One region of the Streptacidiphilus sp. MAP12-16 genome, then DNA from elsewhere that is predicted to be linked to it. Evidence: riboswitches for the same ligand, from Rfam matches in the RefSeq annotation. Region 1 holds a riboswitch; the other holds the start of a gene.
What was found. Region 1 has a riboswitch for thiamine pyrophosphate ahead of ABIA33_RS18025 (cytosine permease). Riboswitches for the same ligand answer to the same signal wherever they lie in the genome.
Positions count from the first base shown of each region.

Region 2: it holds a riboswitch for thiamine pyrophosphate, as region 1 does, so the genes downstream of both, thiO (glycine oxidase ThiO) here and ABIA33_RS18025 (cytosine permease) in region 1, are expected to answer to the same signal.

Region 1 covers NZ_JBGCBY010000012.1:103,305-114,812, forward strand. Annotated here, with positions in the region: gene ABIA33_RS18005 (bifunctional DNA primase/polymerase) at 431-1,168, shown strand; gene ABIA33_RS18010 (DUF5926 family protein) at 1,448-2,434, opposite strand; gene ABIA33_RS18015 (ATP-binding protein) at 2,602-3,192, opposite strand; gene ABIA33_RS18020 (glycerophosphodiester phosphodiesterase) at 3,476-4,264, opposite strand; gene ABIA33_RS18025 (cytosine permease) at 4,432-5,793, opposite strand; TPP riboswitch at 5,796-5,910, opposite strand; gene ABIA33_RS18030 (trypsin-like peptidase domain-containing protein) at 6,207-7,892, shown strand; tRNA gene ABIA33_RS18035 (tRNA-Ser) at 8,043-8,131, shown strand; gene ABIA33_RS18040 (hypothetical protein) at 8,270-8,632, opposite strand; gene ABIA33_RS18045 (helix-turn-helix transcriptional regulator) at 9,630-9,773, opposite strand; gene ABIA33_RS18050 (IS701 family transposase) at 9,812-11,236, opposite strand; gene ABIA33_RS18055 (hypothetical protein) at 11,349-11,508, shown strand, end outside.
Region 2 covers NZ_JBGCBY010000005.1:256,289-267,796, forward strand. Annotated here, with positions in the region: gene ABIA33_RS08535 (anthranilate synthase family protein) at 1-1,228, opposite strand, end outside; gene ABIA33_RS08540 (class II 3-deoxy-7-phosphoheptulonate synthase) at 1,567-2,907, shown strand; gene ABIA33_RS08545 (bacterioferritin-associated ferredoxin) at 3,064-3,282, shown strand; gene bfr (bacterioferritin) at 3,428-3,907, opposite strand; gene ABIA33_RS08555 (sulfite oxidase-like oxidoreductase) at 4,066-4,716, shown strand; gene ABIA33_RS08560 (nitroreductase family protein) at 4,748-5,452, opposite strand; gene pknB (Stk1 family PASTA domain-containing Ser/Thr kinase) at 5,539-7,476, opposite strand; gene ABIA33_RS08570 (thiazole synthase) at 7,605-8,399, opposite strand; gene thiS (sulfur carrier protein ThiS) at 8,409-8,621, opposite strand; gene thiO (glycine oxidase ThiO) at 8,618-9,766, opposite strand; TPP riboswitch at 9,872-9,957, opposite strand; gene ABIA33_RS08585 (NAD(P)/FAD-dependent oxidoreductase) at 10,210-11,484, shown strand.

The sequences.
Region 1 (11,508 bases):
GTGCGTCCGTGTTCCCGTCCTTGGATTCGGTCCTCCTTTGGCTCCTGACCTTCATCCGGAATGACCCGAACGGTGGAACCATCTCCGGTTCCGCTGCGTCATTCCAGACGATGCGTCAATCTCGTAAGTGGACATGCTCGCGAGACGCTCCGCGAGGGTGCACGAGGGCATGTGCGCGACGGAGCCGACGGGATCGCCCGCCCAGGGCGGGGCCGGTTTGGCTGCGGTCCGGAAAGCCTCGGAAGCCGAGCGGGAAATACTGAGGCAACTTCCGGGTTCCGGGGTAGAAGCCTGGTACGGATGGCGTGTCAATCGCCACCCTGCGCCACCCCTTCGCCAGGTTCCGCAGAGCGCGTCGGGCGTGGTGCGCTACTCGTTGCGCGAGATCACGTACCGATCCTTGACTGGTCACGGAAAGGAACGAGTGCTCATGCGCGGGGTTCTCACCACTCTCCTCCGACGGGAGCTGTCCCGGCGGGGTCGTCTTCCGTGGGGTGCGCGACGCAGGGATCGGGCTCTTCTGCTCGCCGCCGCGACGACCTGTGCCGAGGAGTGGGGCTGGCCGGTGCTCCCCGGTGCGGTCGCGAGCGCGGAGGGCTGCCACTGCCCTCGTCCTGACTGCCCGACGCCGGGGGCGCATCCGCACGACCCCTCGCTGCTCGCGGCCACCACCGATCCCCGGATGGTGCGCTGGTGGTGGCGGCAGCACCCGGACGCGCCGATCCTGGTGGCGACCGGTGGCCAGGTCTCCGCGGTGAGCCTGCCGGCCGCGGCCGGGGCGCGGGTGCTCGAGTACTTCGACGCGCTGCGGATCAGGACCGGCCCGGTGATCGCGACGCCGACCCGGTACGTGCTTCTGGTCGCGCCGTACACGATGCAGGAGTTGGCCGAGCTGCTGATCGCACAGGAATGGGTGCCGACGAGCCTGCGCTACCACGGCACGGGCGGCTACCTGGTGCTTCCGCCGTCCAGGATCGGCACGGGAGCGGTCGGATGGGCGCGGCTGCCGGAGCCGGCGGCGGTCATGGCGGTGCCGTCCGGGGCGGGCGCTGCGGGTGGTGAGGCGCCGTTGCCGCCCCTGCCGTGGCTGCCCTCGGTGAGCGATCTGATGGGTGCTCTGGTCGCGGCGAGCGCGGCGACACCTGACGGAGCCCGGCTGGCCTACTGAGGGGCCTCGCGCAGGCGCGGCCCTGCGGCCGGCTCCGGAAAAAGCAAAGGCTCGGCCGCTGGCGACGGGGGATGCACCAGCGACCGAGCTGTTTAAACCGTAACAAGAATTGCGCCGCAAGCAAATTCCCTCGGCGGACTCGAGTGCCACGAATGTGGCACTCCACGGGAATATGTGATGCACATCACGCTTCTTGGTCCCGACTGGCGCGCCCCCGTTGCCGATTGTGTTCTTTCGGATGCTTTCCGTAAAGGGGGCGCGGTAGTCATCCGGACGTACTCAGCCGAGTGTCACCTGACGGTTCACCAGCCCGGCGCGCGCCCGGCGCTCCTGCGCCGTGAGGGGCGCGGTCTCCGCCAGTGCGCCGGCGAGGCGCTCGACGAAGGCCGCCGCAGGCTTCTCGCAGTCCTCCGCCGACATCGCGGACGGCAGGTCCCACACCGGAACCGTGAGCCCGTGCGCGCGGAAGGAGCCGACCAGCTTCGTCCCCTCGCCCAGCCCGGCCTGCTCCGCCGCTGCCAACCGCGCCAGGGCGTCCAGCAGTTCCTCCTCCGCGTGGGGCATCACCCAGCGCAGGTGGTTCTTGTCCGGCACCGAGCACCAGTAGGCGGTGTCCACCGAGGTCAGCCGCACGGTCGGGATCACCGCGGCGTTCGCCTGCTCCAGCGAGGCGGCGACCTCGCCGGTGGCCGAATCCGCGTCCTCCAACCAGAACTCGAAGCCGGTGTGCACGGCAGGCCGGAACGGCGCCGAGCCGTCCAGCAGGTCCTGCAGCCGGGGAGAGTCGGCCTGCGGGCGACGCGGCGGGACGGGCGTGCCAGGCTCCGCGGCCAGCGCCTGGACCAGTGCGTCCGCCACGTCCCGGCTGATGTCGCCGGACGAGCTCTGCGTCTGCAGACCCAGCAGCACGCTGCCGTCCTGACGGCGCATCGCGGGCCAGGCCATCGGCAGCACGGTTGCCAGCATCACCGAGGGAACGTCACCGTTCGCACCCGCGAGGGCTTCCGTCGTCAGGGTCAGCGGCACCGTCGCCGCCGGGACCAGCTCGCGCAGCGCGACCCAGTCGCCCTCGCCGACCAGGCCCTCGAACGGACGCTGCACCAGTTCCTGTACGGCGTGCGACGCCTCGCGTCCGTGGCAGGCCTTGTAACGGCGGCCCGAACCGCACGGGCACGCTTCCCGCGCGCCGACGACGGGGACGTCCCCGGTTCCGGCTGCGGTGGACTGTGCGCGCGCGGGCGCCTTCTTCGCGGGCTTCTTCGCCATGGTGTGGATCTCCAGATGGGCAGCTCTCGGTGTACCGCCCCGAGCCTAGTGCCGCCGCACCGCGCGACCCGTCACCCCGACGGCGGCCGGTCCGCCGATCGGGGTAGCCCCGGGCATCGGAGGCGCGCCGCGCTACGCCGTGGTCGAGTTCGCGCCCCCGCGCCGTGCTACGCCGTGGTCGAGTTCGCGCCCCCGCGCCGTGCATGCCGGGCCCGTACCGGCAGCACCGCCCACACGGTGACCTCGCCCGGAGCGTCCCGCACGCCCCAGTCGCTGGCCAGTTGCCCGACGATGCTGAGCCCGCGCCCCCCGCGCGCGGTCAACGACGGGCTCCCGCGCCGGGGACGGGTCGGCCCGCCGCCGTCCGTGACCTCGACCGTCAGCAGACCGTCGCTGTGCAGCTCCCAGCCGACGACCACGCGGCCGCCGTCGGGACGGCCGCCGTCGGGACGCGCGCCGCTCGGCGACGCCGGTTCCGACGCGTCCCGTACACCGTCGTGGGACCCGCCGTGCGCTCCGGCGTGTGACCCGTTGTGCGCGCAGTCGAGCGCAGGGTCCAGCGGCCGGGCGTGGCGGCAGGCGTTGCTCAGTAGTTCGGAAAGTATGAGTACGGCGTCGTCGATGACGACGTCCGGCACCTGCTGTTCGGCGAGATCTTTTCGCAGACGACGCCGTGCGGTGCTCACGCTCGCGGGACCATGCGGCACGGCCATGGTCGCCGAAGAAGTCGGCACATCACGCGCTACCACCAGCGCCACCCCCGGACCTCCTCCTCAGCTGTCAGCCAGGGTGTGAATGCCCGGTGCGGACGTGGCGGAAACGAGAATGGAAGGACCTCAGGGCATCCCGAAGCATCGGTAAGTCGAACCCTGGCACTCTTTTTACTATGCGTAGCGACCTGGTGACTGAGCGTTTATCCAGGGTGGTGAAGAATGGCGATCCGGGGGAATTTCCGGTGATTTCGGTGCGCCCGCGCACGCCGTCCGGAGAGCTACGTCCGGAGTACGTCGCGGCGAACCCTCTGACTCGGTATGGTCCGCACTACCGGCCCAGCTGGTCAAGTACCTGGCGCGGATGATTGCTGATGATCGCGTCCACGCCCAGCCGCAGGCACAGCTCGACGTCCTCCGGATCGTCGACTGTCCACACGTGCACCCGGTGCCCGGCGCGGTGCAGCACGGCCACATAACCGGGATTGGACCGCACCAGGTCGATGCCGGGTCCGGCGATCCGTGCCCCGTGCGGGAGGCTGCCGTCGCGGAAGCGCAGCGGCACCCGTTCCATCAGAAAGACGGTGGGGATGGCGGGAGCGAGTTCACGCACCCGGCGCAGCGACAGCTGGGAGAAGCTCATGATCCGCACCGGGGAGCGCTCGCCGCTCTTGGGCGTGACCAGGTCGAAGCGGTGCAGCAGCTCCAGTAGCCGGCGCTCCACCAGGCCCGCGTAGCGGGTGGGGTGCTTGGTCTCGATGGCGAGCTCGATCCGGCGGCCGCAGGTTGTGGCGAACTCCAGCAACCGCTCCAGGGTGAGCACCGACGTGTGCGTGGCGTCCGCCCAGTCCACCACGCCCTTCCAGGAGCCGAAGTCCAACTCGGACAGCTGGGCCAGCTCCAGGGTCGACACCACGCCCCGGCCGTTGGACGTGCGGTCCACCCGGCGGTCGTGGACACAGACCAGGTGGCCGTCGGCGGTGAGCCTGACGTCGCACTCCAGGGCGTCCGCACCCTGCTCGACCGCGAGCTGGTACGCCGCGAGGGTGTGTTCGGCCAGGGTGCCGGACGCGCCCCGGTGCGCGACGACACGGGTGGCCGCACGGTTGGGAAGCACGATCGGCCTCAGCGGCGTCCGGGGGTGCGGCGTCTGCCGCTGCGGCGTCCTGGTCTGCGGTGACCGGGGCTGCGGCGTCTGCGGATGAGGTGCGTTGGACACGGAACAACGATAGGCGCGCGCCCGCCGCCACCTCGGTTGCGTCAGGTGAATTCTGACGGTGTGGCCGGTTAACGGCCCCTGCGGAGCAGCGGCGTCAGGGCCCAGGTCAGTAGAGCGGGGACGACGAAGGAGAACAGCGACGCGGACGTCCACACCTGCGGGTGGATGTGGGTCGCGTCCTGCGCGTGCGCCCAGAAGTCGGGCCAGCCCTTCGCCCACCCGGTGAGCTGCGCCGGTGCGATCAGCTGGTACACGGCGAAGCCCACGGCCCAGGGCAGCAGCGTGAGCCAGCGCGTCGGCGCGGTCTCGGACAGGTCCCAGCCGCCTTCGCGCTTTCCCGCGCCGAAGAAGAAGTCCACCGCCAGCACGGCCGACAGCGGTACGAACACCGCGCCGATCAGCCCGAGGAAGGACTCGTAGCCGGTGAAGTCGGTGACCAGCAGCGCGAGCCCGGTGACCAGCGCGCCGAGCCCGACGGTCAGGATGCGGCGGTCGACCCTGGGGAAGAGGTTCTGCAGCGACATGGCGGTGGAGTAGACGTTGGCGAAGGACTGGTCCGCCTCGCGCACCACCAGAACGGTGAAGAAGACCCAGCCCGCCGTGATGCCCATGAAGGTGGTGAAGATCTTGTTGGGGTCCCCGCCCACCTGCACCAGCGCCAGCAGACCCACGACGTAGCACCACACCTGGGAGACGGTGTAGCCGGTGAACGCGCCCCAGAAGGAGCTCCGAGTGGTCTTCGCGTGCCGGGTGTAGTCGGCCGCCAGCGGCACGAAGGAGATGGAGACCGCGATCACCGAGTCCACGGCCGGAAGGAAGCCGGTCCAGTTGCCGGGGCTCGGGTCCGGCACGCCCCGGCGCAGCAGCTCCACGGTGAAGAACAGCATCGCGACGCCGACCGCGACTGCCACGTACTTGCGCAGCACGGCGATGGAGCCGAGCGGACGGATCGTCATCGCCGTCGTCAGCGCGCCCGCGGCCACGACGTACACCCAGTGCGGAACGCCGCCGTACAGCGCCTCCGCGCCCATGGCGATCACGGTCAGCTCGAACACGCCCCAGCCGAGGCACTGGACGATGTTGAGCACGGTCGGCAGGTAGGACATCCGGGTGCCGAACAGTCCGCGCAGGATCGCCATCGCGGGCGCGCCCGCCCTGGTCCCGATGACGGCGGCGACGCCGAGCATCAGCGAGCCGATCACCGTACCGGCGACGATGGCGGTGAAGGACGCGGCGAGGGAGAGGTCCTTGCCGTTGAAGACCAGGACGGTCGCGGCGCTCTGGAAGCCGATCAGGCTCACGCCGAGGTTCGTCCAGAAAGCCGCCTGGTCGCGGAAGCCGAGAGTGCGCGGCGGGTTGGTGTCCAGGACGAGTGGCGCCTCGGGGCGCGGGCCGGGCTGCGGCTGGTCCAGGACAGGGGACGGCGACACGGACGTCACGATGCTCAGCTCCCTACGCCGGCATTACCCGGTCAGGTTCAGGCGGTCGGCGCCCCGTGTTCGGCGCCCTCTCAGCCTGGATTGGTCCAAGCTCCCGCGTATCAGTTCGAGGGTCATGCTAGGGCCACAGGCGCGACAGGCCAAGGCACGGTCGCGTCTCGGACGCCCGCCGGACGCCGACCTGGAGCTGGCCCAGAGCTGGCTCAGAGCCTGCCGAACGCCTCAAGTGCCCTCGGACGCCCCCGAACAGTCGCGTTAACAACTTCCTTCGGGACTCGTAAGGAACCTCTCAGACGGGTGCGCTATAGATGCGACATGGGGAATAGCGCATGGCTGGCCCTTACGATGCCCTGACACTGGGTGGGCAATGCTTGGGACCGAGGTCCCGCACTAGGAGGTCATTCGTGAGTACCGAGCACGAGGGTGGGAACGCCGGGTCGGAGCAGCCCGTCCCCACCAGTGGGGATTCGGCGGGACCGTCCCCCGACGTGCGGACGCGCGCCGTGCCGACCGACGCCGCGCCGGACGACACCGTCGTCCAGCCCGTCCAGCCCGTCCAGCCCGTCCAGCCCGTCCAGCCCGTCCAGGACGCCGGCGCCCCGGACAACACAGCGGCCGAGCAGACCCTCGTCCAGCCGGTCGCCGCTCAGGAGCCGATCGACCCGCCGGCTGACCCGGCTCTCGCCGGCTACCCGCCGCCGAACGCGCAGCAGCCGATAGCTGAGCCGACCGTGCCGCCCGTTCCACCCGTCCCACCGGTGCCTCCGGTTCCCGCCGCGCCCGTCCTGGCCGCGTTCCCGGAGCAGCCGCTGCCGACCGTTGCCGCCGCCCCGGAGTTCCCGCCGCCGGTGGAGGCGACCGCCTACGCCCACCAGTCGCCCCCGCCGCCCCCGTACGGTGCTGCGCAGCCGCAGTACGGCGGCTACCCGGGCGGAACTCCCTTCCCGCCGTACGACGACGGCACCGCGTCGCGCAAGAAGCGCCGCGGCGGCCTGATCGCCTTGCTCGCCGCGACGGCGATCATCGCGGGCGGTATCGGCGGCGGTATCGGCTCCTGGCTCGAGACTCGGGACAGCTCGAGTGGCAGCACGACCGTCACCTCGACCATCGACCCCAAGGCGCTCAGCCGCGCACCCGACAGCATCGCCGGGATCGCCGCCCGTGCGCTGCCCAGCGTGGTGACCATCGAGGCCAGCAACTCGCAGGAGTCCGGCACCGGTACCGGCTTCGTCTACGACACCCAGGGCCACATCCTGACGAACAACCACGTCGTGGCTCCGTCGGACAACGGCGGCAAGCTGACGGTGAAGTTCTCCGACGGCAGCAGCTACCCGGCCACGATCGTCGGCCGGGCCTCCGGCTACGACGTCGCCGTGATCAAGCTGTCCCAGACGCCGAAGAAGCCGCTGGTGCCGCTGGCCCTCGGCAACTCGGACCAGGTGGCTGTGGGTGACACCACCATCGCCATCGGCGCGCCCTTCGGGCTCTCCGGCACGGTCACCTCGGGCATCGTCAGCGCCAAGAACCGCCCCGTCGCCTCGGGAGACTCGACCGGCGCGCAGACCTCCTACATGAACGCCCTGCAGACCGACGCCTCGATCAACCCGGGCAACTCCGGCGGCCCGCTGATGAACGCCTCCGGCCAGGTCATCGGCATCGACTCGGCGATCCAGTCGACGGGCAGCAACAGCTCCACCGGCGGCCAGTCCGGCAGCATCGGCCTGGGCTTCGCAATCCCGATCAACCAGGCCAAGTGGGTCGCCGACCAGCTGATCAAGACCGGCAAGCCGGTCTACCCGATCATCGGCATCCTGCGCGACGACAGCTACACCGGCGTCGGTGCGAAGATCGCCTCCGCGCCGGTCCAGGGCACCCCGGCGATCACCGCCGGCGGCCCGGCCGACAAGGCCGGCCTCAAGCCGGGCGACGTGATCACCCAGCTGGACGGGGTGGCGATTGACAGCGGCCCGACCCTGGTCAGCGAGATCTGGTCGCACCACCCCGGCGACACGGTCAGCGTCACCTACACCCGCGACGGCCAGAGCCACACCACCAACCTGACCCTCGGCTCCCGCGTCGGCGACCAGTAGCCCCCCGCCCCACCCTGCGCACCCGGCCCCGTACGGCAACCAGCCCCACCGCCGTACGGGGCTATTCGCTTCCCACACACGCCCCGAGTCATGAGAAGATCCCTGGGCGCGGTCATCCACGGGGCCTCCCCACGGACCATGCCCGTGCATGGAGAGCTGCCCGAGCGGCCTAAGGGAACAGTCTTGAAAACTGTCGTCACGGGGAACCGTGACCGAGGGTTCGAATCCCTCGCTCTCCGCAGCTCAGAACACGCAGATCAGGGCCGGTATCGGGATGAGCTCCCATACCGGCCCTTTTCGATTCCTGTCCCACCATGTATGCCCGGATACCGCTGTGGACCAGCGCGTGTGCCCCAGGTGTGCCCCAGGGGGATTCGCTATTCCAGCAGCTCAGCTCCGTTGAGGAAGCGCTCGATCTGCTGGTTGGCGTGGTCCCTCCTGCCAGCGATGATCTTTGCGTAGAAACGGAACAGAACCGCGACGCTGTGTCCCGCCCGCCGCGCAACCTCGATCGGGTCGACGCCGGCCAACAGCCATCCGGACACACAGGTGTGGCGCAGCGCGTAGGGCACGTCGGCCAGCAGGGACGCCACTTCTTCGGGGGTGAGCGCACCCCTGCGTGCCCCCTTCCACACGGCGGCGTATTCCTTCGACAGGAGCCGACCGCCCTCGGCTGCCCGAAACAGCCGGCCGTCGGGTGCCACACCGAACTCGTTGATGTGCTCGCGCAGCAGCTGCACGAGACCGGAGGGATGGGGATCTCCCTGGTGCTCTTGCGCGCTCGACGCTTCAGGCCCCGCACGTCGTGGGTCTGACCGTCGTCGGTCCACATCGTTCCCGCACGAGGGGAACTGCCCGCCAGCAAGACGACGCCCCATCCCTGGCCAGGAAGGGTGCAGTCGGCCAGGTGCAGATCCGTCGCTTCTGCCGGATGGGTGGCCGCATAGAGGATGCAGCCGTAAAACGCCTTGAGGTGACGTCCCCGAGCCGAGACCTCCCCGGCTGCCTCGATCAGCGCACGGCCCTGCGTGGGGTTGGGTACCCAGCGCCAGTCAACCTCGTCGTCTACCTCGGGAGGCGTCCAGTCCACGAACTGAAGCGGGTTCGCGGTCAAGTGGCGACGCTCAATGGCGTACTGCAAGGCATTGTTGAAGACCATCCGTTTACGACGGATCGTGTTGTCGGCGGCCTGCGTGCCATCGAGCTTGAGGGACAAGGCATCCAAGGCCGCGCGGATCGTGTCGGAGTCCTCCAACGCAGGCAGTCGGACCGATTTCCCAGCGATCCACGCGAGGGCAGCCGCAATGCCGGCAGGCGGCTCGGGCAAGCGTCCGGAGGCATTGAACGCCCAGCAGGACAAGGCTCTGCGTAGAACCTTCGCGTCCGGCGCACCCTGTCGATCGGTCACTAAGGCGGAGGTGACGGTGGCCAGAGCGTCAGCACGGGCACCGCGGCTCTTTGCCGACGACCGTGGCCACTTCATCGCCGCATGGGCCTTGGCGTGCTCGAACCATGTCGGCTGCTGGAGCAGTTTCCACTCTGCAGCAGGGAGACCGGACTCCTCATCGAACTGCTGGCCCTCCCGGAGCGCGGTCATGAGCTCCGAACGCCGGCCGTCCGCCTGTACTTTGAGGACGTAGCTCTTGCTGTGAGGCGTAGATCCGACCTTCCAGCGCACCCGGAAGGGCTTTGGCCTGTCCGGACGCCGCTCAATGGCGTAGATCCGAACGTCGAAGGTCAGCACGCCACATCCTCGCAGTGCTGCCACCAGGCATCCAGGTCGGAGCGGCTGACCCGGATCTGGCCATTGGGCAGCTTCGAGCACTTGGGAGCCTCGCCCAGGGCGCGCATGCGGTAGAAGGCAGAGCGGGAGACGCCCATTTCCTCTAGCGGTGGTTTGTTAAACCGGGGAGTAGAGATCAAGTGGATGGCCTGCGCCGACGGCGTTGATCAGGGGTTGAAGTTCGGGTGGCGGGGCTGCGTTGGTCCATGCTCGCCAGCAGCGTTGGAGGGTGATCCAGGGGTCGAGCCAGGCCCGGACGGCGCGGATCGCCTTGGGCCAGCTGGCCAGGCGGGGCTGATGGGGTCTGGTTGGGCCCCCTCTCAGCCGATCCTGCCGGAGTTTCGGCTGGCGGGACCGCGGGGACAACGGCGAGCTCGCGGTCCGGCGGTTGAGCGAACCAGGTGTCCCAGCAGAACGAGAACGCGCAGGTGACCAGGGTCTGGTGGCGGCGGATGGCGGTATCGGAGCGCACCTGGAAGTCGGCCCACCCGAGTTCGTCCTTGACCTGCTTGTAGCTCTGCTCGATCCAGTGTCGGATGCCGTAGATCCGCACGACTTCGTTCAGGTCGGCGGCGGGTTCGGGGCTGTCGGCCTCGCGGGGGCTGCCGGGGCGGGGCAGGTCGGTGGCCAGGTACCAGGTGGCTTGCGTGGGCAGGGTGGTCGGGTCGGTGGTCGCCACGACCAGGCGAACGTTGCCGTCGGGTCCCCACCAGCCGAGGTGGGCGTCGGCGGCCCACCATGTCTCGGTGTGTCCGTCGCGGAAGGTGCGCTCGACGGCGGTCCAGTCGCCGGGATGTTCGGGGTCGGTCCAGGTCAGGGCACGGGCGGCGTCGGCGGGGGTGTAGGCGTCCTTGCCGTAGGCCCAGGTGCCGTGGCTGGGTTTGAGGGCCATGACGAACGGCAGTCCCACCGCGTGGAGTTGCCTGCGGAAGCCATCCTGGTCGCCGTAGGCGCAGTCGGCGGCCACGGCTCGGAAGGCCACCCCTGAAGCCTTCGCGGTGCGGGCCAGTTCGGCGGCGATCTGCAGTTTCGTGCGGAAGTCGGGGTCGCTCTTTCCCTTGGGGAAGTGGTGGGCGGGGCTGTAGGGCACGGCGTGCAGCGGGTAGTAAAGGTTCTCGTCGGCCCAGCAGGTGGTCACCGTGACGATGCCGTTGTCGGTCTTGCCCAGCCGGCCCAGCCACTGCCGGCCGATGTGCGCGGTCGCCTTCCCATCTTTCCGGTCCCCCGAGTCGTCGATCACCAGCACCCCACCGATGTGCGGAGTGGTCGCGGGATCGGCCAGCAGCAGCTCCACCCGGCGGGCGTTGACCCGCTCGTGGTCCCAGGTCGACTCGGACAAGAAGAACTGCAGCCGCTGCACCGCCGCGTGCTGGGCGCCGACCACCGGCTCGGTGCCGGCCAGGCAGGTCAGCGTCTTGTTGCGGTCCCGCGGCAGCAGCAGCCCCGCGAGGTACTCCCGGAACCCGCGGCGCTGTGCCAGGGTCGAGAAGAGGTCATCGAAGCGTGCGGCATAGGCTTCCAGCGGGCCCGGAGCGGGCGGACACGGCACGCGACGGGTCATCACACGCTCCCAGGCAGCGAGGCGACGTTCCTCTACTACTGGCCTACTGCGCACCTGAGCCGCCGTCAACAAACCACCGCTAGCCGGGGCCGCGGCGGCCATACTCTCCCCCATGCCACTGACGCTGCAGGGCCTTGAGCTGCGGGGCTTCAATGGGTTCGTCAGCTTCTCCGACGTCGCGGTCTCCCAGATCCCTCGGGGCGGCGGGATTTACGTTGTGATGCGGATCGCTGACCGGGCCCCGTCCTTCCAGACGGCCAGCACCGCCGGAT
Region 2 (11,508 bases), on a different contig from region 1:
CGGCGAGCCGCGGGCGCGCTTCGGGCCGCTCGGAGCGCGGGCGTGACGGCAGCGCGCCGATCGCGGTGAGCACCCCGGCAGCCTTGGCATGCGTCTCGGCCACCTCGGCGGCCGGATCGGAGTGGCGCACCAGCGTCGCGCCGACCCGGACCGCGAGCCGGCCGGTCGCCGGGTCGATGTCGGCGGTGCGGATCAGGATGGGGGAGTCGAGCGTCTGGCCGCCGCCCGCCGTGCGGCCGACCAGCGCCAGCGCGCCGGCGTAGTAGCCGCGCCCGCTGGCCTCGTAGCGGGAGATCACGCGGGTGGCGTTCTGCAGCGGGCTGCCGGTCACGGTCGCGGCGAACATGGTCTCCCGCAGCACCTCCCGTACGTCCATCGTGGTGCGCCCGCGCAGCTCGTACTCGGTGTGCGCGAGGTGCGCCATCTCCTTCAGCCGGGGCCCCAGCACTTGGCCGCCCAGATCTCCGACCGCGCACATCATCTTGAGCTCCTCGTCGACGACCATGGTGAGCTCCTCCAGCTCCTTGGGGTCGTTGAGGAACGCCAGCAGCGAGTCCAAGGTCGGACCGGACGCGGGATAGCGGTAAGTGCCCGAGATCGGGTTCATCACCACGGTTCCGCCGGTCTGCCGCACATGGACCTCGGGACTGGCCCCGACCAGCACCCTCTCCCCGGTGTGCACGAGGAAGGTCCAGTACGCGCCGCGCTCCTGCTCCAGCAGGCGGCGGAACAGCGTCAGCGCCAGCGCGGGGGAGAAGTCCCGCAGCGTCCCGGTGAAGTCGCGGCGGATCACGAAGTTGGCGCCCTCGCCACGGCCGATCTCGTCCTCGATCACCCGCCGGACGATCTCCGCGTACTGCTCGTCGTCGATGTCGAAGCTGCCGCCGTCGAGCCGCACCGGCAGCAGCGGCAGTGCCGCCCGCAGCTCGGCCAGTGGCAGCGCGTGCGACTCGCGCACCCGCAGCGCCTGCAGCGGGGTGCCGTCGTCGCGGGCGTCGAATCCCCGCTCGCGCAGCTGCCGGTACGGGACGAGCGCGAGCAGGTCGTGCACGGGCCGGCCCGCAGCGCCCTCCTGCACCGGCAGTTCGGCCAGCGTCTCGTACGTGCCGACCTCGCCGAAGAGCACCTCGACGGTGTCCGGGGCCAGGCGTGGGGCACGGCGGTGTAGCAGCGCGAAGGGCTCGCGGGCCTCGGCGAGCCGGGCGATCAGTGCGGTGGTGTCGGTCACAGCGGTGGACCTTCCAGGGAGCGGGGAGCGGAGCGGCGGGAGGGCGGTGCCGGTCGGCTCGGGGCGGTCTCCGCTGGAAACGCAGAACGGCCGCCCCGAGGGGCGGCCGTTGAGTCTGCGTGGGAACGCGCGATCAATGGGCCGCCTCGGGGACGGTCCACCACCAGGAGCTGGCGTGCTGCATGGTCTGCGGGTTCGGAGTCACGGGGCAGACCCTAGCGGATCCGCACGCCGCGTGGCGGCAGGTCCACCACGTGTCTCACCCACCGGGCGTCCGGGACATTTCGTTTGCGTGACCCCGTAGCCTTGGCTGCGTGACCGTGAACGTTGAAACCCCGATCGAGGGCAACTCCAGCCAGGAGTACTCCTGGCAGTCCCTTCCCGCGGCGCAGCAGCCCGAATGGCCGGACCCCGAGGCTCTGCGCAAGTCCCTTGCCGACCTCGCGTCGTATCCGCCTCTCGTCTTCGCCGGCGAGTGCGACCAGCTGCGTACCCGGCTTGCCGCCGTGGCCCGGGGTGAGGCGTTCCTGCTCCAGGGCGGCGACTGCGCCGAGGCGTTCGACGGCGTGTCCGCGGACCAGATCCGCAACAAGCTGAAGACGCTGCTGCAGATGGCCGTGGTGCTCACCTACGCGGCGTCCGTCCCCGTGGTCAAGATCGGCCGGATCGCCGGGCAGTACTCCAAGCCCCGCTCCAAGTCGACCGAGACCCGTGACGGTGTGACCCTGCCGGTCTACCGGGGCGACTCGGTGAACGGTTTCGCGTTCACGCCCGAGTCCCGCATCCCGGACCCGGAGCGGCTCAAGCGGATGTACAACGCGTCCGCGTCGACGCTCAACCTGGTCCGCGCCTTCACCACCGGTGGTTACGCCGACCTGCGCCAGGTCCACGCCTGGAACCAGGACTTCGTCCGCAACTCGCCCTCCGGCCAGCGCTACGAGCGACTCGCCAAGGAGATCGACAGTGCGCTGTCCTTCATGAACGCCTGCGGGGTGGACCCGGAGGAGTTCCGGACGGTCGAGTTCTACGCGTCGCACGAGGCGCTGGTGCTGGACTACGAGACGGCGATGACCCGCACCGACTCCCGTACCGGCCACCTGTACGACGTGTCGGGCCACATGGTCTGGATCGGCGAGCGCACGCGGCAGCTGGACCACGCGCACATCGAGTTCGCGTCCCAGATCCGCAACCCCATCGGGGTGAAGCTCGGCCCGACCACGACCGTGGACGAGGCGCTGACGCTGATCGACCGGCTGGACCCGGACCGCGAGCCCGGACGGCTCACCTTCATCACCCGGATGGGTGCAGGCAAGGTCCGCGACCGGCTGCCGGAGCTGGTGGAGAAGGTCACCGCGAGCGGTGCGAAGGTCGTGTGGATCTGCGACCCCATGCACGGCAACACCTACGAGGCGGAGACCGGGCACAAGACCCGTCGCTTCGACGATGTCCTGGACGAGGTCAAGGGCTTCTTCGAGGTGCACCGCGCGCTGGGCACCCACCCGGGCGGCATCCATGTGGAGCTGACCGGCGACGACGTCACCGAGTGCGTCGGCGGCGGCGACGAGGTCTTCGTGGACGACCTGCACCAGCGCTACGAGACGGCCTGCGACCCGCGGCTCAACCGCAGCCAGTCGCTGGACCTGGCGTTCCTGGTCGCAGAGATGTACCGAGGCGTGTGACTCGGGCAGTCTGACCCCGGCAGTGTGACGAACGCCCCTCTCGGATCCAGCAAACGGAACCGAGGGGGGCTTTTCGCGTTCGCCTGCGATTCGGTAAGGTTAGCCTTAGCTGAACCCGACCCCGCCGAACCGACCCCGAGGCCAGGAGCGACCGCCATGTACGTGTGTCTGTGCCATGCGGTCACCGAGGAGCGCGTCCGCGAGGAGATCGCCGCCGGCGCGACCACGCCCCGCCAGGTCGCGGGCGGCTGCAAGGCCGGCACCGACTGCGGGTCCTGCGTCCGCCGGATACAGGCGCTGCTCGGGCACGAGGGGGCGCGCCCGTGCCCGACCGCCCGCCTCGCCGCGCGGCTGGGCCTCGCCGACGCCGCTTAGGGGCGTTGAGCAACCACAAAGCAACCACAGCAGGGGCGCGGGGAACCGCGCTGCCAGCCGTATGCCTCCGTAGCTGGTTGGCAGCGCAGTTCCCCGCGCCCCTGGCTGTGCATGGTCGCTCGCTTGCCTCTGCTGCCGGCGCAGCCTAGCTCTCCGGCTGCTCGATCAGCTGCGCGATGTACAGCGGCTCCCCCAGCTTCGCCAGCAGTTCCAGCTGCGTGTCGAGGTAGTCGATGTGGTGCTCCTCGTCCTCCAGGATGTGCTCGAAGATGTTCGCCGAGGTGACGTCCCCCTTGGCGCGCATCACCACGATGCCGCGCCGCAGCCGGTCGATGGCCTCGACCTCGATCTGCCGGTCGGCCTGGAACATCTCCCCGACGGTCTGCCCGATCCGCAGGTGGAAGAGCCGCTGGTAGTTCGGCAGCCCGTCCAGGAAGAGGATGCGGTCGGTGAGGACTTCGGCGTGCTTCATCTCGTCGATGGACTCCGAGCGGGTGAACTTCGCCAGCTTCGTCCAGCCGAAGTTCTCCTGCATCTTGTAGTGCAGGAAATACTGGTTGATCGCGGTCAGCTCGGCGGTCAGCTGCTCGTTGAGGAACTCGAGGACCTCGGGGTCGCCCTGCATGAGTCGCGCCCTTTCTGTGCCGTTCAGTACGGTTTTGCGAATCGTTCCACCGGCGCCGAACGAGATCCAGTAAGGTCACACTCGCCTGCGCCCTCGGGCTGCGCTCCCCGAGATACCCCGTGCGCGCTGCTGCGGGGACGATCTGTCACCATGGACACATGGGTCAGTCCGAGAACGAGCAGGCCACGGCCCAGGCTGAAGCACCGGAGCCACAGTCAGGAGCCCTCCCGCCCGGCCAGCGACTGCAACGTGGATGGCCCGTGCTCCACTACGGCCCGGTCCCCCGGTTCAAGCCGCAGACCTGGGAGTTCCAGGTGTTCGGCGCAACCGCCTCCGGCGACAAGCAGAGCTGGGACCACCAGGGCTTCATGACCCTCCCGCGCACCACCGTCACGGCCGACCTGCACTGCGTCACCCGCTTCAGCATGCTCGGCAGCCGTTGGGGCGGAGTCGCCACCACCACCATCCTGGAACTGGCACCTCCCGCGCCCGAGGTCACCCATGTGATGGTCTGGGCCGAGTACGGCTTCAGCTCCAACCTCCGCCTCGCGGACTTCGCCGACCCCTCCTGCCTCTTCGCCACCGACCGCAACGGCGACCCGCTCACGGTCGAGCACGGCTTCCCGGTCCGCCTCGTCGTCCCCCACCTCTACGCCTGGAAGGGCCCCAAGTGGGTCCGCGGCGTCGAGTACATGACCGCCGACCGCCGTGGCTTCTGGGAGGAGCGCGGCTACCACAACGTCGGCGACCCCTGGTCCGAGCAGCGCTACTCCTACCAGGAACAGCCCGGCGACGGCCCCGAACTCTGACGACCGGGGAAGCGACCTGGGCGCGTGCCGCCTACCAGCGGTCGCGGTGGAGCACGTCGGCGACGGGTCGGCGGCGGACCGGGCCGAAGTTGCCGAGCGGCCAGCCGATCGGGATGACGGCGAAGGTGTGGACGTCCGAGGGGATGCCCAGGGCGGCCTTCCACTCGCGCTCCAGCATCAGGTGCCAGATCGTCAGATTGGCGCCCAGGCCGAGAGCTCGGGCGGCCAGCAGCAGGTTCTGGACGCCCGGGTAGACGCTGGACGCCTCTCCCAGGAGGCTGAACCGGCCGCCCCGAGCCGCGAGCCGTCCCAGCCCGGCGGTGCCCAGCTGGGCGACCATGCCGCGCAGGCCGTCCAGGTCCGCGTTGACCTTCGGGGCCCGGTAGCAGGGGATGACCAGCGCCGGGGTCTCGGCGAAGTGGTCCCGCTGGTACTCGATCGCGGCGCGCATCCGCTCGAACGCGGCGTCGTCCATCGCCGCCGGGGTGGTGCGGCCTGCCGAGGCCAGATAGGCGTCCACGCAGCGGGTCCACAGCGGCGCGAGCGTCGCGACCACCTGGCGGTCCGTCACCAGGACGTACTGGTAGTCCTGCGCGTTGGACCCGCTCGGCCCGTACACGGCGGCCTGGACGAGCCGTTCGAGCAGCTCGTCCGGCACCGGGTCGGCGCTGAGCCGCCGCATGGCCCGCATGGTGGCCATGGTGTCGAAAAGGTCCGCTGACACAGGTGGGGTCATGCGCAAGGAGTGTACGGAGCACTCCCTGAACGCACGGCGGCGGGTGCCTCCTGGAAGGGGGGCGCCCCGCTCCGGGCTGTCAGCTGTCAGAGCAGGGTGATGGTCACCGTGCTGCCCTGCGGGGCCTGCTGGCCGCCATTGGGGCTCTCGATGTGGACGGTGGGGTTGCCGAACGGATTGAGCTTGATCGCCTGCACCTTGAAGCCGGCAGCCTGCAGGATCTTCTTGGCCTCGCGTTCGTTCTTGCCCGTCACATCCGGCACGGACAGCAGTTGCTGGCCCTTGGACACGGTCAGCGTCACCGTCGATCCCTGCCCGGCCTTCGCCCCGTTGGGGCTCTGGTTGACCACGGAGCCGGCGTCGATGGTGGACGAGAACACCTGGTCGGGGTTCACCTGGACGGTGAAGCCCGCATCCCTCAGGTCCGAGGTGGCCTGGTCCACCGGCTCCCCGACGACGTTGGGCAGGTCGGTGGGCGCCTGACCGTTGCTGACGACCAGGTCGACCGGGGTGTTCGGCTGCTGCTGGGTGCCGCTGCCGGGGTTCGTGCTGATCACGTCGCCCTGCGGCACGGTGTCGCTGCCGGCCTGGGTGACCTGACCGATCGCCAGGCCCGCGTCCTTGATCGCCTGTTCGGCGTCCGCCTGCGACTTGCCCGACACGTCCGGCACGGTCGGCCGGTTCGGTCCCTTGGACACGTCCAGGGTGACCGTCGCGTCCTTGCGGATCCGCGCGCCCGCACCGGGATCACTGCTGATCACTTTGCCCTTGCCGACGGTCGCGCTGAAGTCCTGCTGCAGGGCGACGGTCAGACCGTCGCCCTGCAGTGTCTGCACCGCGGTGCCCTGCGGCTGGCCGAGCACACTCGGCATCTGCATGTACAGGCCGTTGAGCGCCCAGGTCGCGCCGGCGGCGACCAGGCCGATGACCAGCAGCACGGTGACCGGGAGCAGCCACCCCCGGCGGCGGCGACGCGGACGCCCGGCGGCGGTGCGCGGCTGCGGCTGGAACTGCCGCTCGTCGGGTTCCGCTCGGCGCGGCATGACCAGGTCGGGGGGCAACTGCATCACGCTGGTGCGCTCGACCGGCGGACCGGACGGCATCGCCGTCGTCGGGTCCGCGCCGGGGAACGCCGCCGACTGCGCGGCGGCGGCCGGCTCCGCGTCCAGTTGCGCGGGGGCCAGCCCCCGTCGGATCTGCTGGAGCGTCGCCAGCAGTTCGACGGCGTCCGCGGGGCGGCGGTTGGCGTCACGCGCGGTCGCGGCGACCGTTATGGCGTCGAGCTGCGGGGCCAGGCCCGGCACCAGCGTCGACGGCGGCGGCACGTCGGTGCTGAGGTGCTGGAAGATGACCTGCATCGGGCTCTCGCCGGTGTGCGGCTTGCGGCCGGTCAGCATCTCGAACATCAGGACGCCGCACGCGTACACGTCCGTGCGGGGGTCGGTCGCGCCCTGCTCGATCTGCTCCGGGGCCAAGTACGAGACCGTGCCCATGACCTGCCCGGTCGTCACCTGGCTCTCCCCGCTGACGGCCCGCACCAGGCCGAAGTCGGTGACCTTGACCCGGCCGTCCTCGGTGAGCAGGACGTTCTCCGGCTTCACGTCCCGGTGCACCAGACCGGCGCGGTGGGCGGCGCCCAGGCCGGCGAGGATCGGCTCCAGGATGTCCAGGACGGTGCGCGGGGTCAGCGCGCCCCGGTCCCGCATCAGGTCGCGCAGCGTCCAGCCGGGCACGTACTCCATGGCCAGGAAGACGGCGTCACCGTCCGCACCCTGGTCGAAGACGTTGACGACGTTGGGGTGCGACAACCGGGCGACGGCCTTGGCCTCGCGGATGAAGCGGGCGGTGAAGTCGGGGTCGCTCGCCAGCCCCGGATGCATGACCTTGAGTGCGACGACCCGGTCCAGGCGGGTGTCCAGGCCCCGGTAGACCGTGGCCATGCCGCCGACGGCGATGCGCTGCTCGACCCGGTAGCGGGCGTCGAGCATCCGCCCGAGAAGGGGGTCGTGCAGGGTCGTGTCCATCCAACGCAGTTTACGGTGCGGTGGCGGCCCTGCGGGTGCAGCGACGGCGCGGTCGTTGCGCGATGGTAAGAATCGTCACGCCGTCGTCACATCGTGCGCGCCCCGCGCGCCGTCAGCCCCGCGCGCCGTCAGAACGCCGGCGCCTCCGGATCGAACTGCGCCCGTCCGGCCATCGGTGAGGACGCCTCGGCGTGGAAGCGCCGCGGGATCCGCCCGGCCCGGTAGGCCAGCCGCCCCGCCTCGACGGCGTGCCGCATCGCCTCCGCCATGAGCGCGGGCTCCTGCGCGCGGGTCACCGCTGTGGCGAGCATCACGGCCGCGCAGCCGAGCTCCATCGCGAACGCCGCGTCGGAGGCGGTGCCCGCGCCCGCGTCCAGGATCACCGGGACGCCGGCCCGCTCGACGATCAGCTGGAAGTTGTGCGGATTGCGGATGCCCAGGCCGGAGCCGATGGGGGAGCCGAGCGGCATCACCGCCGCGCACCCGGCGTCCTCCAGCTTGCGGGCCAGGACCGGGTCGTCGTTGGTGTAGGGGAGGACGACGAAGCCGTCGTCGACGAGGGTCTCGGCGGCGTCAAGGAGTTCGATCGGGTCGGGGAGCAGGGTGCGCTCGTCCGCGACGACCTCGAGCTTCACCCAGTTCGTCCCCAACGCCTCGCGGGCCAGCCGGGCGGTGAGCACGGCCTCTCCGGCGGTGAAGCAGCCCGCGGTGTTGGGGAGTACCTGGATGTCGTTGCGCTGCAGGACCTCCAGCACGGAGCCGCGGGCGGAGGGGTTGATACGGCGCATGGCGACGGTGGTCAGCTCGGTGCCGGACAGGCGCAGCGCCTGCTCCAGCACGTCCAGGCTGGGTGCGCCGCCGGTTCCCATGATCAGACGGGAGCCGAAGCTGCGGTCGGCGATGGTGAGGATGTCGTCGGACATGGCTCCGGATCAGCCTCCTTGGACTGCGGTGAGGATCTCGACGCGGTCGTCGGCGGCGAGGGGGGTGGCGGACCAGGCGCTGCGGGGCACGACGGCCTCGTTGACGGCGGCCGCGACACCCGAGGGCGCGGCGCTGAGGCCGGCGACGACCTCGGCGAGCGTGGTGCCGGGCGGGACCTCGCGGGCGTCGCCGTTGACGCGGATGGGCAGAGTCGTCGTCATAGGGAGGCCTCCGAGAGGGCACTGTGCCGGTCGAAGCGGGTCGGGGCGAACGGGGCGGCCTCCGGCGGCAGGTTGCCGGTGGCCAGGTACGCGGCGACGGCGTCGGCCGTGACCGGGGTCAGCAGCACGCCGTTGCGATGGTGGCCGGTGGCGGCGACCAGCCCCGGCAGTGCGGTCGGGCCCAGCAGCGGGGCGTTGTCCGGAGTGCCGGGGCGCAGGCCCGCGCCGGTCTCGACCAGAGGGAGTTCGGTGATGCCGGGGACCAGCTCGTGAGCGTCCCTGAGCAGCTCGTACACGCCCCCTGCGGTGACGGTGGTGTCGAAGCCCTGCTCCTCCATGGTCGCGCCGACGACCAGCTCGCCGTCCTCGCGCGGGACCAGGTAGAGGTGGCAACCGCGCACGACGGCGCGGAGGTTGCGGGAGAGGAAGGGCACGCCGAAGGCCGAGGTCATCCGCAGACGCAGGATCTGGCCCTTGACCGGGCGAACCGGAAGCCGGGCCTCCGGCGGCAGGCCGGGTATCTCGCCGGACCAGCAGCCGGCGGCCAGCACGGTCTGATCGGCGGTGAGGACGGCGCCGCCCTCGGCGAGGGCGCCGGTGGCGCGGTCCTGGCGGGTCGTCACGCGAGCCGCGCGGGAACGGTGGATCCGGACGCCCGCGCGGAGGCAGGCCTCGACCAGGGCCGCGCCGAGGCGGCGGCCGTCCACCTGGTGGTCGCCGGTCACCAGCAGGCCGCCCTGTACGGACGGCGCGAGCATGGGTTCGAGCTTGCGGCACTCGCGGCCGGTCAGCCAGGACACGTCCAGGCCGAGGCGCTGCTGGAAGGCGTACAGCTCGCGCAGCTCGGCGCGGTCGTCGGCGTCGAGGGCGGTGGCGAGGGTGCCGCAGACCCGGTAGCCGGTGGACAGGCCGGTCGCCTCGGTGAGCTCGGCGGCGAAGGCGGCGTAGCGCTGGTTGGAGGCGATGCCGAGCCGCAGCAGCTCCTCCTCGCCGTACTGGAGCTCGGTGACGGGGGCGAGCATGCCGGCAGCGACCTGGTTGGCGCCCTGGCCCGGGGCCGGGTCGAGAACGGTGACCGAGAGCCCGCGTTGGGCGGTGCGCCAGGCGACGCCGAGACCGATGACGCCGCCGCCGACGACCAGCACGTCGGAGTGGCCGCCCGCGGTGTCGTCGCCGTCTGCTCGGCCGCCGTCTGTTCGACGGCTCTCTGTTCGACCGCTGTCGATATGGGCGCGTGACACGGTGCTGCGCTCCCTTCGCCGGCATGACCCGGATCAGGTTCGGACGGTCGGAGGCCTGCCGCCTCCCTCTCAGCCCGGTACGCCGGGCTCCCGTGGTTTCCCGTCCACTGTAGTCGCGCGCATGCGGCTTGGACCGACCGGCACATGGTGGCTGGCGTCACGGGGCGATGGCCGTCGCCTGGACGGCTTGTCGTCGGTCGACCGATGCTCCGCATCGACTCCCTCCTCCGCACCCCCGCCCGTCGCCCGACCACCACCCCCAAGGGAAGCGCTTCGCGCCCCGCTCTTGGCCCGCGCCCCGCTCCTTCATCCAGCCACCATGTGCCGGTCGGTCCTACAGTGGCGGGATGTCTGAGCGGGAGAGCGTGCGGCAGAACGTGCAGCGCATCGTCGTGGCGGGCGCGGGGATGGCCGGGGTGCAGACCGTCGTCGCGCTGCGCGAGCAGGGCTATCCGGGCGAACTCGTGCTGGTCGGGGCGGAGCACCACCCCCCGTACGACCGGCCGCCGCTGTCCAAGGACATCCTGCTGGGCCGGGCCGAGCACTCGCGCTTCGAGGTCGACTACACCGAGCTGGGCGTCGAACTGCTGCTCGGCCGTCGGGCCGTCGGCCTCGACACCGAACGGCGGCTGCTCCACATCGAGGGCGGAGACCTGCCCTACGACCGGCTGGTGCTCGCCACCGGCGCGACGCCGGTCGTCCTGCCCGGCCAGCCCGCGAGCGCCTACCTGCTGCGGACGCACGATGACGCCGTCGCACTCAAGGGCGTGCTGCGCCCCGGCGCGCGGATCGTCGTCGTCGGCGCGGGCTGGATCGGCGCGGAGGCCGCGACCGTGGCGCGGCTGCTGGGCTGCGAGGTGACCGTGCTGGAGGCGGCGCCGGTGCCGCTCGCCGGTGCGCTGCCCGCGGAGGTCGGCGAGCGGATGCGCGACTGGTACGCCGAGGCGGGCATCGAGCTGCGGACCAGCACCGGGGTGGGCGGCGTCGTGGCCGGGGACGAGCGACTGGAGGGCGACGCCCGCACCGCCGTCCTGCTGACCGACGGCAGCGAACTCGTGGCGGACGCCGTCGTGGTGGGGATCGGGGCCCGGCCGGACACCGGGTGGCTGGACGGATCCGGCATCGCCCTGGACGACACCGGCGCCGTCGCCGCCGACGCCTGGCTGCGGACCTCGGCCGAGGGCGTGTTCGCGGTCGGCGACTGCGCCTCGTTCCCTTCCGCGCGCTACCGGACGCGGCTGCGGGTGCACCACTGGGACAACGCCCTGCAGGGCGCGCGGGTGGCGGCGACCAACGCACTCCGGCTGGAGGAACTGGGCCCGGAGCAGGTGTACGACCCGGTGCCGTACTTCTGGTCGGAGCAGTTCGGCCGCATGGTCCAGTACGCGGGGCACCACGGCGCCGGCGACGAACTCCTCTGGCGCGGCGACCCGGCGGGCGGCGGAGGCTGGGGCGCGCTGTGGCTGCGCGGCGACGTGCCGGTGGCGTTGCTCGCCGTCGACCGGCCCCGCGACCTGGCCCAGGGACGGCGGCTGATCGAGCGCGGCAGGCCGGTCGACCGGGTGTCGGCGGCCGATCCCTCGGTCCAGTTGAAGGCGGCCGTTCGGCCCGAACTCTGCTGAGTTCGGGGGGCGTGCGGGGGCGTG